One region of the Maridesulfovibrio gilichinskyi genome, then DNA from elsewhere that is predicted to be linked to it. Evidence: predicted binding sites of a transcription regulator. Region 1 holds the regulator's gene; each other region holds the start of a gene.
The links. Region 1 encodes sigma-54, which starts transcription at its own class of promoters, with help from an activator protein. Its sites were predicted from a motif close to CTGGCACGGNNNNTGCTT; they were not measured.
Positions count from the first base shown of each region.

Region 2: the regulator sigma-54 is predicted to act here: its motif matches at 1,752-1,769, upstream of B9N78_RS15565 (ammonium transporter).
Region 3: the regulator sigma-54 is predicted to act here: its motif matches at 1,891-1,908, upstream of flgB (flagellar basal body rod protein FlgB).
Region 4: the regulator sigma-54 is predicted to act here: its motif matches at 1,076-1,093, upstream of B9N78_RS05070 (NifB/NifX family molybdenum-iron cluster-binding protein).

Region 1 is NZ_FWZU01000008.1:62,160-65,524, forward strand. It holds gene lptB (LPS export ABC transporter ATP-binding protein) at 1-718, shown strand, start outside; gene rpoN (RNA polymerase factor sigma-54) at 1,091-2,506, shown strand; gene hpf (ribosome hibernation-promoting factor, HPF/YfiA family) at 2,554-3,096, shown strand; gene B9N78_RS17495 (PTS sugar transporter subunit IIA) at 3,100-3,365, shown strand, end outside.
Region 2 is NZ_FWZU01000005.1:369,262-372,626, forward strand. It holds gene B9N78_RS15555 (hypothetical protein) at 172-405, shown strand; gene B9N78_RS15560 (metal ABC transporter solute-binding protein, Zn/Mn family) at 589-1,470, opposite strand; gene B9N78_RS15565 (ammonium transporter) at 1,899-3,101, shown strand; gene B9N78_RS15570 (P-II family nitrogen regulator) at 3,122-3,365, shown strand, end outside.
Region 3 is NZ_FWZU01000002.1:612,440-615,804, forward strand. It holds gene fliF (flagellar basal-body MS-ring/collar protein FliF) at 1-437, opposite strand, end outside; gene fliE (flagellar hook-basal body complex protein FliE) at 562-888, opposite strand; gene flgC (flagellar basal body rod protein FlgC) at 964-1,404, opposite strand; gene flgB (flagellar basal body rod protein FlgB) at 1,404-1,814, opposite strand; gene B9N78_RS07685 (tetratricopeptide repeat protein) at 2,128-2,682, shown strand; gene B9N78_RS07690 (IMP cyclohydrolase) at 2,852-3,365, shown strand, end outside.
Region 4 is NZ_FWZU01000002.1:22,776-26,140, reverse strand. It holds gene B9N78_RS05075 (sigma-54 interaction domain-containing protein) at 1-973, shown strand, start outside; gene B9N78_RS05070 (NifB/NifX family molybdenum-iron cluster-binding protein) at 1,209-1,547, shown strand; gene B9N78_RS05065 (NifB/NifX family molybdenum-iron cluster-binding protein) at 1,549-1,908, shown strand; gene B9N78_RS05060 (iron-sulfur cluster carrier protein MrpORP) at 2,076-3,329, shown strand.

The DNA of each region.
Region 1 (3,365 bases):
TTCGATAATCGCCAACAAGCTGGTTAAAAACTACGGACAGAAAGAAGTTGTTCGCGGTATAAGCTTAAATGTTAAAGAAGGTGAAGTTGTAGGTTTACTTGGTCCTAACGGAGCAGGTAAAACCACCACTTTCTATATGCTTGTGGGTGTTGTTAAGCCTACTTCCGGCGATGTTTATCTTAATAAAAATCAGATCACCCGCTGGCCGCTGCATGAAAGAGCAAGGCATGGAATCAGTTATCTTCCGCAGGAAAGTTCTATATTTAAGAAGCTTTCAGTTCGTAAAAATCTGGAAATTATTATTGAGCATACCGGTCTTTCCGGTAAAGCAATCCCTATGCGGGCGAATCAGCTTTTGGATCAGCTCGGAATTTTGCGGCTGGCAGAACAGAAAGCTCTTTACCTTTCCGGCGGTGAGCGCCGCCGTCTTGAGATTGCAAGGGCTCTTATTAATGATCCCAAATTCATTCTGCTTGATGAGCCGTTTGCAGGGATTGACCCTATCGCGGTTATTGAAATTCAGGATATCATTTCTTCGCTCAAAGATATGGGACTCGGAATTCTTATTTCAGACCATAATGTCAGAGAAACATTAAGTATCTGTGACCGGGCTTATTTGGTATATGAAGGGCGCGTAATTTTGAACGGTGCTCCGGCGAGCATTGTAAAAAATTCCAAGGCACGCCGTTTATACCTCGGAGACAGTTTCAGTCTCTGATTTCTTGCTGCATGCTTTGTTTACGATCATATTCCCCCTTTTGGCCGGAAGATTTTGCGCGCATTCTGACCATTTTATCTTATCGGTTCTTGCTATAGCCCCCACTCAATTTAAGTAAATTTACCAATGTAGATTTACACTGACGCAGAACATTGGTACACTTTTTTCATGTACAATTTTAAAATTTGAAAGGTCCTGAAATTACGGATAAATATGTACTAATTCTTGCATGAGCTTCCTTAGTGTGGCATACTTAAATCAAGCTCAACGACAAGAAAAACATTTTTTTTGAAAATTTGTTGAAGGCCAATTTTATTGATCTGAATAATGTAAAAGATACTGCTTAAGCATATCAGAGGGTGGCAGGAATATATGGGACTGGAACTTAGACAACAATTAAAGCTTTCGCAGCAGCTGGTGATGACTCCTCAGTTGCAGCAGGCAATTAAATTGTTGCAGCTCTCCCGATTAGAACTGCTTGATACTGTTCAGCAGGAGTTGCTTGAAAATCCTATACTTGAAGAGGCTGAGGCTTTAGAACGGACTGACAGCCCTGATACTGAGGCAGGAACCGCAACGGCAGAAGATATTGCTATATCCCGTGAGGCTGACTGGGATAATTATCTCGGCGAATTTTCCAGTACTTCCAAGCAGGCCGGAACTAAAGAAACGGAGTCTCTTGACGAAGGGATGTCTTTTGAAGCACGGATGACCAAGGCAACCACACTTGAAGGTCATTTATCGTGGCAGCTGTGTCTTTCAAATTTTACAGAGAAAGAGCTTGTTGTCGGTGAGTGTATTATAGGTAATTTAAGCAGTAATGGGTTTTTACGAATTGAATTAGATGATATTTGTGAGACATGCCATGCCGAAATGGAAGATGTTGAAAGGGTTCTGAACCGAATTCAAAGATTTGATCCTGTCGGAGTTGCAGCCCGTAGCCCACAGGAATGTTTGCTTATTCAGCTAGAGGTTCTGCGTCTTGATGATGACCCTATCCTTGTTTCGCTGGTTAGAGATCATTTAGAAGATTTAGAGAAGAATAGATACAAGCCTCTTGCTCGAAAGTTTAAGCTTAGTATGGAAGATCTCAAGAGCTATATTGACCTGATGCAAACTCTTGATCCTCTTCCCGGTTCAAGTTTTTCTGGGGGAGAGTCTTTCTATGTCAGTCCTGATGCTTATGTATATGAATATGACGGAGATTTTGTTATAGTCCTGAACGAGGACGGTCTTCCAAAGTTACAGATGAATTCATTTTATGTAGAAACGCTGGCTTCGACAAAGGGAGAAGACAAAGAATATTTTCAGGAGAAGATGCGCTCAGCGCAGTGGCTTATGAAGAGTCTCTACCAACGGCAGCGTACTCTTTATAAGGTTCTGGAATCAATAGTCAGATTCCAAAGAGGTTTTTTTCAGGAAGGAGTATCAAAGCTCAAACCGCTTATTCTTAAAGAGGTGGCGGAAGATATTGAAATGCATGAATCTACAGTAAGCCGAATTACGACAAGCAAGTATGTGTCGACTCCGCATGGGATTTATGAGCTTAAATTTTTCTTTAACAGTGCTCTCGGACTTGATGACGGTTCGCAAGTCGGGTCCGAATCTGTTAAGGCTCTGATTAAGTCTTTGATAGGCGAAGAAAATAGTAAAAAACCTCTGAGTGATGAAAAAATAGCCGAGATGCTCAAGATTGAACTTGAGGTCAACATCGCCAGACGGACTGTAGCAAAATACAGAACTGCAATGGGAATTAAATCCTCATCCAAGAGGAAGCAGGTATTCTAGCAGTTCAGTAGAAAAGCATATTCACCCTTTACTCAAGGAGGATTCATATGAATGTTGCATTTACTTTTAAGAACTTTGACCCGTCTGACCATTTGAAGGAATATGCGAACACCAGGTTTACTAAGCTTGAAAAGTTTATAACAAATCCTGATAATACTGAAATGCAGGTCAACTTGTCTGTTGATAAGATCAGACACGTTGCAGATGTTATTTTCAGCTCCGATAATATTCATATCTCGGCATATGAAGCATCGGATGATATGTATTCAACTGTAGATTTGGTCCTTGCCAAGCTTGAAGTTCAGCTTAGACGTATGCGTGATAAGATGAGAGATCACAGACGTATCGAAGCTGCCCCCGGGCGTATGGACGTAATCAGCTTCACAACTGAGGAAGACGAAAAGTCTGAACCTACGATTGTTGAAACTGATCAGTTTGTGCCAAAGCCCATGTCTGTAGAGGAAGCCGCTATGCAGCTTCAGACCCTCGACCATGAATTCCTTGTTTTCAGAAATGCAGATACTGAAGCTGTTAATGTTATTTACCGTCGCAAGAATGGCGACTTTGGGTTGATTGATCCGGGATATTAATTGATGATAATAAATGATAATTTAGATAAGGAGCTGGTCCTTTTTGAACTTGAAAGTTCTGATAAGGAAGGCGTTCTGAGAGAAATGGTGACAGTACTTAATGCTAAAGGTGTTAAGCTAGATGTTGAAACCGCTCTCAAGGTCCTTATGACTCGTGAAAAATTAGGAACAACCGGTATAGGGGATGGCATTGCCATCCCCCACGGTAAATTGGACTGTCTTGAAGATATCTTTGTAGTTGTCGGTAGAAGCGGCAGCGGGATTGATTT
Region 2 (3,365 bases), on a different contig from region 1:
AGCCATAAAAACTGTTTTTGGCACGGATGGTGCTTTATGAAGATCAGCTTGTTAGTCAAGTATGGACCGGGGGACCCACTCCACCTCCCCGACCCCTTCGGGTTCTCCGGTTCACAACTTTCTTAAAACATTCCGGTTTATTATCTATACATAAGATGGAGTGATCTTTTCATGAGTAATATTGATAGTCTGCTTTCAGTGCACAGACAAGATATGGAAATGTTACGAGGTGAATCTCGTCAGGCCAGATCTCTCAGATCAAAAGAATATCGCGAAATGAATAAAGAGTTTAATGCTCTTCGCTCAAAGCTTTCAGCAGAATTGCCTCATTATGTTAAGGTCTCGTCTTTACTGCGCGGACCATTTGCTTTTATGCTGACTCTTCTAGCTATACTCAGCTGTTAGATACAGCGAAACATTCTCTCCTGAAGATGTTTTAAGTTTTTTTACGAATAATTTTGTATTTAAAGTTCGAACCGGAATTAATCTATGTTAATCCGGTTCGGACTTTTTTTTTGAGCAAGTTTGTTTTTGCATTTGCTTGTCTGTATTAATGTCTCATCACAACTTTTCCCTTTTTCTTCCTGACTACCGGGAGTTTCCAAGAAAAGATTTAGCTGCTTCTCTTAAGTTTTCATCCCAATTGGCCGCTAGAGGGTCTGCTATCAGTATCTTTGCTCCTATTGAAGAGGCTATTGCCTGTGCACTCTTTTTAGAGAACTGCGGCTGGATGAATATGGCAGAAACTGAATTATTGCGCGCAAAATCGATTATCTGGGCCATTTCTTTAGGGCTGGGTTCCTTTCCTTCTAATTCAATCGGAATCTGTTTTAAGCCGTAGGTTCTGGCAAAATATCCCCACGACGGGTGGTATACCATAAAGCTTTGCGGTTTTGAGGAGTTTTTGAATATGTTAATCAGTTCATGGTCCAGATCATCAATTTCCGCAGCAAATTTATAATAATTTTTCCTGTAAATATCTTCGTGCTGAGGGTCGGCCGCTATCAGTGAATCTCTGATTTGAAGGGACATGATTCTTACAAGAGGCGGAGCCAGCCAGATGTGCGGATCTGCGATATAATTATCACTATGGTCGTGATGTTCTTCTCCTTCATGAATATGCTCCTGCATAGGCTGTCTGACGACAGATTCGTCTAAGTGAACAATCTCTAAATTTGTGTTTGCGGATTTAAATCTCGGCAGCCATGCCTGCTCAAACGGGACTCCTATGGCGAAATAAATAGCTGAATTGCTAAGTTGGGTCATCTGTTTGGGCTGCGGTTCGTATACCGCCGGACTACTGCCCGGTCTGACCATAACATTCACATCTACTAAGTCTCCTCCTATCTTTTTGACAAAGAACTCCTGCGGAACAATAGAAACAGTAACCTGTAACGGGGCTGCGTCTGCAACTGTTGAAACAAGTAAAAGTAAAATAGCAAATATGAATTTAAATTTGCGCGTGGACATAAGTCTCTCCATTTAAAAATAGAAATTTAAAGTTTCGGTATAATTGCAACCATGTGGTTTGATGTCATTCCTTATAATCGATGCGGGGTTATAATGACACTTTTCCCATCCGGCGTGTATAAAATAATTCTGATTGTTTTTATAGCAATAGGTGTAATTATAATGGTGTAATTTTATAAGAATATTGTGTTTTGCTTTATTGGTGGAATATTATCGGCATTTGCTATTTTTGATAATAATTAAATTTCAAATATGTATAATCTGTCCTAAAATGTATTTTTTTGGCACGGAGAGTGCTTAGTGTATCTAAAATATACTTTTTGTGGTGGAGTTTTTTCAAAAATGGCAAATAATGTGTTTTTTGAGTGTATCAAAATACATAAATGTAAAAAATAGTAAAACAACGCAATGAGTGGGAGTAGTGGAAAATGAATGCAGCGGATACTTCATTTATTCTTATTTGTGCAGCCTTGGTAATGTTTATGACGCCCGGGCTCGCGCTTTTTTACGCGGGGATGGCGCGCAGTAAAAACGTTTTGGGCACCATTATGCAGAGTTTTGTAATGCTCGGACTAGTTTCAATCATATGGGCTGTCATCGGTTACACACTTGCTTTCGGAGAGGATATCGGCGGACTTATCGGCGGACTTAACTTTTTTGCGCTTAACGGGGTCGGGATTGATACCTTAAACAGCCCCGCAGCAAATCTGCCGCATCTTTTATTTATGGTTTTTCAAGGGATGTTTGCTGTAATTACGCCTGCACTCATCACAGGGGCTTTTGCAGGGCGCATGAAATTTAAGGCTCTGATTATATTTTCTTCATTGTGGGTAATTTTTGTATATGCCCCTATGTGCCACTGGGTATGGGGCGGCGGATGGATGAGTAAAATGGGTGCGCTGGACTTTGCAGGAGGAGCTGTTGTTCATATGAGCTCAGGAGCCGCCGCACTTGCAGCATGTCTGGTTATAGGGAAACGTAAAGGATACGGAAAGCAGTCCTTTATTCCGCATAATCTTCCTATGACTCTGCTCGGAGCGGGTATTTTATGGTTCGGCTGGTTCGGATTCAATGCCGGAAGTGCTCTTGCTGCAAACGGCATCGCCGTAAATGCTTTTGTAACAACTCATCTCGGAGCAGCCGCAGGGCTTCTCGGATGGCTGCTTGTTGAAACCTTTCATGGCGGCAAACCTACAACTCTGGGAGCTGCGTCCGGAGCTGTCGCAGGACTTGTTGCTATTACACCTGCCGCCGGATTTGTTACCCCCATGGCTTCGATTATTATCGGATTCGGAGGCGGCATAATCTGTTATGGCGGCATTTTACTCAAATCAATCTTTAAGTATGATGACTCGCTAGATGTTGTCGGTGTTCACGGTATCGGCGGAACATGGGGAGCCATTGCAACCGGACTTTTCGCAAGTGTCGGAGCTGAAGGTATGTTTTACGGCAATCCGGCCCAGCTTTGGATTCAGATCGAGTCTGTAGTATGCACTTGGGGATACTGCTTTGTTGTAAGCTTAGTGCTTCTCAAAATAGTTGATGCTACTTGCGGTCTTCGTGTTGACGAAGAGGCTGAGTCCAGCGGACTTGATATCGCGGAACACAGTGAAACAGGTTATCAGTTCTAAATTTTAAGAGGGCAGTAATTATGAAAAAAATAGAAGCTATAGTCAGGCCGTTTAAAGTTGATGATGTGAAAGAAGCTATTGCCGCACTCGGCCTTAAAGGTATGACGGTCACCGAAGTCAAAGGGTTCGGCCGTCAGGGCGGACATAAAGAAGTCTATCGCGGAGCTGAATATCAGGTTGATTTCTTGGTTAAAACCAAGATTGAGATTGTTGTTGAAGCTGAAAGAGTTCCTGAAGTGATGGAAGCTATCCGTGACGCCGCGC
Region 3 (3,365 bases), on a different contig from region 1:
AATTCGCTGATTGTTCTTGCAAGTTCACCTTGGAGAGCGCGCTGATAATTGATGCGCTGAATGAAGTCAGTCTGTCCGATTTGAACTTTGTCGAAAATTTCGTAACCGATTCCCTGACCGTGCATTGCCCCTTCACCTGCAATTTTAAGGCGCAGGTCATACACTCTGTCCGCAGGAACCATGATTGTGGCCCCGTTGTCCGTAATTTTATAAGGTTCTTTTGTTGATTGCAGAATGTCTACAACGCGGGAAGCATCTTCAGGATAAAGTTTAGTGTAAAGAACTTTATAGTCAGTCTGGTTGAGCCAGAAGACCATAAGAAGGAATGCGATTACAACAGAGGCTGCAAGACCTCCGATGAGAATCCGTTGGGAGACTGTGCGGTCGGACCAGAAACCTGTAAATTTAGCTAAGTATTCATTGATGAAGTTGGGCATAATCAAACTCCTAACGATTTTTCAAAAGGCAAGCAATAAGTGGTCCGACTTTATAAAAATTAATTATTATATATAGTTAAATGTTAAAATTTGGGTTGTGAAAACTGTTGTGACAAAAAAGTGTCTAGAAAGGCATTTTAAGAACTTCCTGATATGCGGTCATTATTTTGTTACGGACGGTGCTGGTCATGCTCATTGCCAATCCTGCTTTTTGTAGTGATATCATCAGTTCGTGGACATTTTGATTTTTGCCGGAAGCAAAATCTTCAATCATGGAATTTTTTTGAGTCTGCAGGTCGTTAACAGCACCCAAAGAAGACTTGAGTGTCGTTGAAAATGAATTTTCCTCAGGCTTTCCAGTCTTCATGACCGAGTCAAATTTCTTTTCAAATTTATTTTGGGTCTGAAGTGCGTTAGTGTAAGCTTGCATAGCTATGTTTTTGATGGCCATTTTCTCATTCTCCGTAATTTCTGAAATTAAATCTGTCGACTATCGTTGATATAAATTTGTGCTCAGTAAGAATTATCAGCCTTGACCGATTTTAAGAGCTTGATTGAACATTTTTTTTGCTGAATCAACTGACTGTGCATTCGCTTCGTAAGATCTGCTGATTGTGATCATGTTAACCATTTCTTCAATCACGTTGATGTCAGGGTATCTGACCATTCCTTTGTCATCGGCGTCAGGGTGGTTCGGTTCATATACTTTTTTAAACGGGCGTGTGTCGGCGACTATGCCTCTGATTGTTACACCGCGCAGTTGTTGATTCATTTCGCTGTTCATTGCTGTGTCAAACGGGGAGAGTAGAGGGGTAGACTCCATTGCAACACTTTTGCGACGGTAAGGTCCGCCTTCTGCGGTGCGCGTAGTTCTGGAGTTCGCCATATTCATGGATACGACGTTAAGGTACTCTCTTTGCGCCTTGAGCCCTGAAGCTCCCAGTTCAAGTGCTGTCATGAAGTTCATTATCTAGCTCCATCCTGAATAACTTTCTGCATTCCCTGGAAATTCTTGCTGATTATCTGGGTCAATGCATTGTAAGCCAAAGTATTTTTGGTCATTGTGACCATTTCTTTATCAATATCTACTGCGTTTTCACCGTGAACGACTCTCGGCTCAAAATTCGAAAGAGTCCTGCCGCTGAATTTGTTCGCTTCAAAATTAGCAGGAACATGCATTTTACTGGTTTTAGTCATTTTGCCTCTGGCATCTTTATTGAGAGCCTTTTGAAGGCTGTCTTCAAATTCCAGAGTCTTTTCCTTGTAGCCGGGGGTGTTAACGTTTGCCAAATTAGATGCGACAAGATTTTGACGCTGTAGTCGCAGATCCATAACCTTACCTGTTAACGCTATTTGGTCTTCAAAGAATCCTTTCATCTCTAGGTACTCCTGCAAAAAATTCCTGGTTCTTCCAAAGTGCGGAAGCCGATTACGGTATTAATTGTCTTGTGATAAGCAAAAGCCGTTCCAAATGCATAAAGTGTTTATATAGTTGCTTATTTTTAACTATATAAAGTTTTATACTTGCAAGAGCGTCGTAAAGCGGGCGGCTTTAAAACTTATATATATATTGATGCAGGTGGCATTTTTTGTCTTGGCACACCAGTTGCATAGTTTGTGGCAGGCCAATAATGGTCGAAAAAAAATGCCGTCACTCCAATAAAGGCGGTAAATATTTTCGGAGGGGATTATGAGTCATTTAGATTATGAAATTAACAAGGAACTCGGTGAGTGTTATCTGTTCATGGGCGAACTGGATAAAGCGGAAGATTACTACAAAAAAGCTGCCGGATCTAACGGTGTACATCCTGATCCTTATATCGGGCTTGCTACTATCGCGATTCAGCGTGGTGAGTATGATTCTGCCATGACGCTTTATAAAAAGGCGCATTCTGTTGAAGTTACCGATAAGAGTTTTGCCGGTATGGGACTCATTATGATGGAAACTGACAGAAAACTTGAAGCCTTTGCAAGTTTTTCTGAAGCCTTGATGATTAATCCGAGCAATATGGTTGCACTTTTCGGCATAATCAGAATTGGACACGAAGCTGAAATAGTTGACCAGGCAGTTCCATTTTTGGAAAACTATCTGGCAATTGATCCTAAAAAGCACGAAGTCCGCTACTCTCTTGCCGGTTGTTTCATTTGTATGGACAAGAAAGCAGAAGCTATTGAACAGCTCGAAATGATTCTTGAAATGGATCCTGCAAATGTTGAAGCAAAGGAACTGCTGGAGCAGATTTAAGCTCTGCGGCACCTTTCCATAAAGATGACTCCCCTCCAGGTTGGTCCCGTTCTTAAGTTAATGATAATTTAAGAACGGGAGCCGATACTGATAAAATGTAGAAGCGGGAGCTTGCCTTTGGATGATAAATCCGGCACAACTCCACAAAAACAATAGCGGGAGAAGTGTTATGGATATGTTGCCTATAAAGCGCGGAATACTCAGTGTTACTGATAAATCCGGACTTGCAGAATTTGCGTCTGAACTGGCTGGTTTCGGTGTAGAACTTATAAGCACCGGTGGAACCAGAAAAGCTCTTCAGAGTGCTGGACTTACTGTTAAATCCGTAAGTGAAGTTACCGGTTTTCCTGAAATAATGGGCGGACGCGTCAAAACTTTGCATCCTAATGTGCATGGTGGAGTGCTTGCGGATAAGGATAATCCTGAACACATGTCTACTCTTGATGAACATGGAATCAAGACGATTGATATGGTTTGTGTAAACTTATATAATTTTGCCAAGGCTGTCAGCGAAGGACAGAATCTGAGGGACGCTGTTGAGCAGATCGACATCGGCGGACCTACTATGCTTCGTGCTGCCGCAAAGAATTTTCATTCCGTTCTGGTTGTCCCAAGCCCCGTGCATTACCCCCGAATTTTAGATGAAATGAAGCAGAATGGCGGAAAGATATCTTTGACACTTA
Region 4 (3,365 bases), on a different contig from region 1:
TCAAATCATGCGCCGCAAGGTTCACGATTCCTGGCGTTTTGAAGATATTATAGGAAAAAGTAAGCCGCTTACCAAAGTTTTTGCGATTATGCCGCAGGTGAGTAAAAGTGAAGCTACGGTCCTGCTTCTTGGAGAATCCGGTACAGGAAAAGAACTCTTTGCCAGAGCTATACACAACTTAAGCGACCGCAAACACGGACCTTTTGTTGCTGTAAACTGCGGAGCACTGCCTGACAACCTGCTTGAATCAGAACTTTTCGGATATAAGGCCGGAGCCTTTACTGATGCCCGCAAAGACAAACCCGGACGTTTTGAACTTGCCGCAGGCGGAACTATTTTTCTTGACGAAATAGGCGACATGCCGCCTAAACTTCAAGTAAAACTACTCAGAGTCCTTCAGGAAAAAACCTTCGAACCGCTTGGGGCTGTCTCCAGCGTTAATGCTAACGTTAGAATTGTGGCTGCCACCAACCGTAATTTAGCAGAACTTGTTGAGAATGGAACATTCCGTCAGGACCTGTTTTACCGACTGAACGTTGTAACCTTAAATCTTCCATCTCTTAAGCAGCGTCCTGAAGATATCCCTCTTTTAATCAACCACTTCATAAACAGACTGAATGCACTGCAAGGCAAAACTATTGACGGAATTTCCGAAGACGCCTTGCAAATATTCATGCGCCACCCCTACCCCGGCAATGTTCGTGAACTTGAAAATATTCTCGAATTCGCCTTTATCCTCTGCCCTTCAGGATTCATTCAAATTGAGCACCTGCCGGAATATCTACAGCCGCAGATAAAAAACAATCTTTCGCACGAAAATAAAGCGATGACGCTTGAAGAAATTAAATGTCTCGCAATCAGCCGTGCTCTTGAAAGAAATAACGGCAAAAAGATGGCTACTTGCAGAGAACTCGGTATTTCCAAAGATACTCTGCGCAGATCTATTGCCCGCTGCGAAGAAACAGGCGCATAACTAGCCCTATTTTTTATTTTCAGACGCATAAAAAGCCTTTTGTTCTAAAGTCCTACCCACTTTATTCTCATCAACATACTATAATAGCAAGACTATTTCAAACAGGCACGTCCAATGCTTTGTAGCGGGTATGAGAGGAAACAGAGAACGCAATATAAATCCCGCAAAAACGCTTTGCCTGGCTTGTTTTGAAAACAGGTTAGCCTCTGTTTTTGACAACGCAACGGAACTTAAAATGTTCCAGTTAATCGACAATAAAATTTGTCCCGCAGGTCTCCTGCCCCTTCCCTCAAAAGACCCAAAGGACAGGACATCCGCCACTTTGACCTGCGGGGCAACATATCTCATATGCGGTGCTATTTGCGGCTGCACACGGAACGCTCTGGAAAATGCCGGAATTAAAGTAGTTCCATGGGTAAGAGGTACAATTGATGAAATCCTCGAAGCATGCCGACTGAATATGCTGGAAAATTTCATCATGCCCGGTTGTGCCGGAAGAACCGGACAACACGGCAGATGCCACCAAAGAAAATTTAAAGAACTTAATTCCAACCACCGGCTCAAGGAGAAATAAAATGAAAATTGCAATCAGCTGCCAAGGCCCGAATCTTAGTGACTCAGTAGATCCACGTTTCGGACGCGCCAAAGGCTTTTGTGTTTTAGACACAGATACAAACTCACATGAATATGTAGATAACACTCAGAATCTGGAAGCTCCGCAGGGAGCAGGAATTCAGGCAGCGCAAAATGTTGCTGCAACAGGCGCAAAATCCATCATTACCGGACATGTCGGCCCTAAGGCTTTCACTGCTCTGGATAAAGGCAAAATCAAAGTGTACCTTATTGAAGGAGGTACGGTTGAAGAGGCTTTTGCAGCCTACAAAGGCGGTAAACTGGAAGAAGCTTCCGGCGCTGACAAACCGGGCCATTGGTAGAAAGACGAAACAAGTACAACCAGACTCGTTCCGCCGGATGTTGACATCCTCGGGACGAGTCTTACTTTGAACTTAATATTTATTACATTTTAGACTTAAGCCGTCAGTTTATTTACGCGTCTTAAGATAAAGCATAACCCCCGTTTCCAAGGGGCAGGAGACTATATATGAGCGATCACGCTTGCGGAAGTTGTTCTTCCTCCGGTTCAGGATGTTCATCTCAGGGTTGCAGCCCTGAAGATGCGAAACTCAAAAAAACGCTTTCCAGAATTAAGCATAAAATTGTTGTTATCTCAGGTAAAGGCGGAGTCGGTAAAAGCACTGTTGCAACAAACATTGCTGTGGCTCTCTCTCTTGCCGGTAAACAAGTAGGCTTGCTTGATGTTGACGTTCATGGTCCAAGTATCCCGAGATTACTTTGTCTTGAAGATCAGAAACCGCATATCGGTCACGAAATCATTGAACCGATTTCGTACAGCAAAAATCTCTGGGTAATGTCTCTCGGATTTATGCTCCCGAGCAAAAACGATCCAGTTATCTGGCGTGGACCTGTAAAAATCGGTTTAATTAAGCAATTTGTGCAGGACGTAGCATGGGGAGATCTTGATTTCCTCGTTGTAGACTGCCCTCCCGGAACAGGTGACGAACCTCTTTCCGCTCTTCAGACCCTCGGACCTGACGCTCAGGCTGTAATCGTTACAACTCCGCAAGGTGTTGCAATTGATGATGTTCGTCGTTCAGTTAACTTTTGCAAACAGGTCGGCAACCCGATTCTTGGAATTGTTGAAAACATGAGTGGTTTTGTCTGCCCGGACTGCGGCAGCATTCATAATATTTTCAACACCGGCGGCGGTGAAGATCTTGCAAAAGAAATGGGCGTAAAATTTCTCGGCAGGATTCCTCTGGATCCAGAAGTCGGACGCTCCGGTGATGAAGGGTACCCGATTGTCAGAGTCGACCATGAAGGTCCGACAGGCAAAGCATTAGGTGTAATCATCAAATCTATGCTGAACCTTTCAGAATCATTGCAGGAAAATTTAAAAATGCCTTCTCTTGATGAACTTAAAGGCAAAAACGGCATGGTAAGAATAGCTGTTCCAGTTGCAGGCGGAAAACTCTGCATGCATTTTGGACATTGCGAACAATTTGCCCTTGTTGACGTTGATACTTTGACCAAGGGTGTAGTTTCCATCAACATGGAAACACCTCCGCCTCATGAACCGGGTGTTATTCCCCAGTGGATTGCCGATCAAAATGTTCAGCTCGTACTTGCCGGCGGAATGGGTGCAAAAGCGCAGACCATGTTCACTGATGCAGGCGTCAGAGTAATTGTCGGTTCTCCGGCAGAAGCTCCTGAAAATGTTGTTGCCAATTATCTCGCAGGTACCCTTGTTACCGGACAAAACACCTGCGATCACTAAGATACTTTAGTTAGTACAAAGTATATCGCCTTCCTA